Regions from separate parts of the Enterobacter sp. MGH 24 genome, predicted to be linked through region 2. Evidence: predicted binding sites of a transcription regulator. Region 2 holds the regulator's gene; the other holds the start of a gene.
What was found. Region 2 encodes sigma-54, which starts transcription at its own class of promoters, with help from an activator protein. Its sites were predicted from a motif close to GTTGGCACANNTTTCGCTNT; they were not measured.
Positions count from the first base shown of each region.

Region 1 (2,204 bases), 450 kb from region 2:
CTGGGTCCGGGAAGCGAACTTCGATACGACGCGCTTTCGGAGAAGCAACAACCGGGATACGGATAGAAGCAGAACGGTTACGGGCAGAGTAGGCCAGCATCACCGGTGCTTCGTAGCCTGGGACCAGACGCTTGTAGGAGTTGGTGGTTGGGTTCGCCAGGGCGTTGATCGCTTTAGCGTGTTTGATAACACCACCGATGTAGTGCAGCGCCTGCTCGGACAGACCGGCATATTTGTCGCCAGAGAACAGGTTGGTCCCGTTCTTGGACAGAGACATGTGGCAGTGCATACCGGAACCGTTATCGCCAAACATTGGTTTTGGCATGAAGGTCGCGGTTTTACCGAAACGGTGCGCAACGTTGTGCACAACGTATTTGTAGATCTGAATCTCATCCGCTTTCTTGGTCATGGTGTTGAAGCGGGTAGCGATTTCGTTCTGGCCAGCGGTCGCCACTTCGTGGTGGTGCGCTTCAACCACCAGGCCCATCTCTTCCATGATCAGACACATGGTAGAACGGATGTCCTGTGAAGAATCAACCGGAGGAACCGGGAAGTAACCGCCTTTCACGCCAGGACGGTGACCTTTGTTACCACCTTCGTATTTGGTGGAAGAGTTCCATGCGCCTTCGATGTCGTCGATAGCCACGTGGGAACCAGAAATTGAAGCGCCGAAACGGATGTCGTCAAACAGGAAGAACTCTGGCTCTGGTCCGAACAGAACGGTGTCCGCGATGCCGGTAGAACGCAGGTACTCTTCAGCACGTTTTGCGATAGAGCGTGGGTCGCGGTCGTAGCCCTGCAGGGTGCCTGGCTCGAGGATGTCGCAACGGATGATCAGAGTGGGTTCTTCGAAGAACGGGTCAATGAGCGCAGTGGTCGCGTCCGGCATCAGAACCATGTCGGATTCGTTAATGCCTTTCCAGCCACCAATGGAGGAGCCGTCAAACATTTTGCCTTCTTCAAAGAATTCGGCGTTCACCTGATGAGCAGGGATTGTGACGTGCTGTTCTTTACCTTTGGTATCGGTGAAGCGCAGATCAACAAACTTCACTTCATGTTCGTTCAGCATCGTCAAAACGTGTTCAGCGGACATACTTAACTCTCCAGATTGGTCATTGTCGTCGTGGTAACGAGGTCTTCAATTTCTGTTTGTACTGGCTGGTGCCATGTATTTTTTATAAAGCGAAATCTGTGCCAACTTTTAAAACACCCCAAAAAGGCGTTATCATGCGCACCATAGTGCAAAAGGGCTGCACCACGATGGATTTGTTGCACCAGTATAGTGCTTCAATGTGAACATTGAGCACCATATTGGTGCAATTTACGTTAAAGTGCCCTTTTACCGCTCCGTGAAAGCGATCACAAAGCATCTCTGCAATACTTGTTTGCGGGGGATGTTTGTGATCCTGTTTTGTAGTGCGATTAATCCGTGTACAATAACGCGCTATTTCTAAATGCCTGAGGCAAAGTTGTGATCGAAAATTTGCGTAACATCGCCATCATCGCGCACGTAGACCATGGTAAAACTACTCTGGTTGACAAGCTGCTGCAGCAATCCGGTACGTTTGATGCGCGTGCCGAAACCCAAGAACGCGTGATGGACTCCAACGATTTGGAGAAAGAGCGTGGGATTACCATCCTCGCGAAAAACACCGCGATTAAATGGAATGACTACCGTATCAACATCGTTGATACCCCAGGGCACGCCGACTTCGGTGGTGAAGTTGAACGTGTAATGTCCATGGTAGACTCCGTTCTGCTGGTCGTTGACGCAATGGATGGCCCAATGCCACAGACGCGCTTCGTGACCAAAAAAGCTTTTGCCCATGGTCTGAAGCCAATCGTTGTTATCAACAAAGTTGACCGCCCTGGCGCGCGTCCTGACTGGGTTGTTGACCAGGTCTTCGACCTGTTCGTTAACCTCGACGCGACCGACGAGCAGCTGGACTTCCCTATCGTTTACGCCTCTGCGCTGAACGGTATCGCAGGTCTGGACCACGAAGACATGGCTGAAGACATGACCCCGCTGTATCAGGCGATTGTTGACCGTGTTCCTGCGCCAAACGTCGATCTCGACGGCACCCTGCAGATGCAGATCTCTCAGCTCGACTACAACAACTACGTTGGCGTAATCGGCATTGGTCGTATCAAGCGCGGTAAAGTGAAGCCTAACCAGCAGGTTACTATCATCGATAGCGAAGGCA
Region 1 covers NZ_KI535657.1:1,349,580-1,351,783, reverse strand. The annotation lists gene glnA (glutamate--ammonia ligase) at 1-1,093, opposite strand, end outside; gene typA (ribosome-dependent GTPase TypA) at 1,472-2,204, shown strand, end outside.
Region 1: the regulator sigma-54 is predicted to act here: its motif matches at 1,180-1,199, upstream of glnA (glutamate--ammonia ligase).

Region 2 (2,204 bases):
CGATAACCTGATGGCGGTCCTGCAAATTCGTAACGACCTGACCAGCGAACAGCGTCAGGATCGTGCCAACGAGCTGATGGAAGAGTTCCATATTGAGCATCTGCGTGACAGTCTCGGTCAGGCGCTCTCCGGGGGGGAACGCCGCCGCGTTGAGATTGCGCGTGCGCTGGCCGCAAACCCGAAATTTATCCTTCTGGATGAACCGTTTGCGGGCGTTGACCCGATCTCGGTTATCGATATTAAACGCATCATTGAACACCTGCGTGACAGCGGGCTGGGCGTACTGATCACCGACCACAACGTCCGTGAAACGCTGGCCGTGTGTGAACGCGCGTATATTGTGAGCCAGGGCAATCTGATCGCCCACGGTACGCCGCAGCAGATCCTCGAAGACGATCATGTTAAGCGCGTCTATCTTGGGGAAGACTTCAGACTCTGATAGGGTAGAGGTAACGTAACGCCGAACCGGAGAAAAATGCTCTGAACATGAAGCAAGGTTTGCAATTAAGGCTCAGCCAACAACTGGCGATGACGCCGCAGCTACAGCAGGCAATTCGCCTGTTGCAACTGTCCACGTTAGAACTTCAGCAGGAGCTCCAGCAGGCGCTGGACAGCAACCCCCTGCTGGAACAAACCGATCTTCATGACGAGGTAGATACCCAGCAATCGCAGGATACAGAAGCGCTCGACACCGCGGATGCACTCGAACAAAAAGAGATGCCCGACGAGCTTCCGCTGGATGCCAGCTGGGATGAAATCTACACCGCCGGAACCCCTTCCGGTACGCGTGCAGACTACCAGGACGATGAGCTACCGGTCTATCAGGGAGAAACCACCCAGTCGCTGCAGGATTACCTGATGTGGCAGGTGGAACTCACCCCCTTCTCCGATACCGACCGCGCGATTGCCACCTCAATTGTCGATGCCGTTGACGACACCGGCTATTTGACCGTCACGCTGGACGATATTCTGGAAAGCATGGGCGATGAAGAGATTGAGCTTGAGGAGATCGAAGCCGTTCTGAAGCGCATTCAGCGTTTCGATCCGGTAGGCGTGGCTGCAAAAGATCTGCGCAATTGCCTGCTGATCCAGCTTTCCCAGTTCAGCAAAGAGACGCCATGGATCGACGAGGCGCGCTTAATCATCAGCGATCATCTGGATCTGTTGGCTAACCACGATTTCCGCTCCCTGATGCGCGTCACGCGCCTGAAGGAAGAGGTGCTGAAAGAAGCGGTGAATCTGATCCAGTCGCTCGATCCGCGCCCGGGTCAGTCGATCCAGACCAGCGAGCCCGAGTACGTCATCCCGGACGTGCTGGTCAGAAAACACAATGACCGCTGGGTCGTTGAACTGAATTCAGACAGCATTCCTCGCCTGCAAATCAACCAGCAGTACGCCTCCATGTGCACCAGCGCGCGTAACGACTCCGACAATCAATATATTCGTAGCAATCTTCAGGAAGCACGATGGCTGATCAAAAGTCTTGAGAGCCGAAATGATACGCTGCTGCGCGTCAGTCGCTGTATTGTGGAACAGCAGCAGGCGTTCTTTGAGCAGGGCGAAGAGTTTATGAAACCGATGGTACTGGCGGATATCGCCCAGGCCGTCGAAATGCATGAATCAACCATTTCCCGTGTCACCACGCAGAAGTATCTGCACAGTCCACGCGGTATTTTTGAGCTTAAGTATTTCTTCTCCAGCCATGTGAATACCGAGGGCGGCGGCGAAGCGTCGTCAACGGCCATTCGTGCTCTGGTGAAGAAGTTGATCGCCGCGGAGAACCCCGCGAAGCCACTAAGCGACAGTAAGTTAACCACCATGCTGTCCGATCAGGGTATTATGGTGGCACGTCGTACTGTTGCGAAGTATCGAGAGTCTTTATCCATTCCGCCGTCCAACCAGCGTAAACAGCTGGTCTGACACAACCGATAAGGAAGACACTATGCAGCTCAACATCACTGGACAAAACGTCGAAATTACCGAGGCTTTACGCGACTTCGTGAACGCGAAGTTTGCAAAACTCGAACAGTATTTCGAAAGGATCAATCAGGTCTATATTGTGTTGAAAGTGGAGAAAGTGACTCATATCTCGGATGCCACCCTGCATGTTAACGGGGGTGAACTGCATGCCAGTGCGGAAGGGCAAGACATGTACGCTGCTATCGACGGCTTGATTGATAAGCTTGCACGACAGCTCAATAAAC
Region 2 covers NZ_KI535657.1:896,365-898,568, forward strand. The annotation lists gene lptB (LPS export ABC transporter ATP-binding protein) at 1-439, shown strand, start outside; gene rpoN (RNA polymerase factor sigma-54) at 487-1,920, shown strand; gene hpf (ribosome hibernation promoting factor) at 1,943-2,204, shown strand, end outside.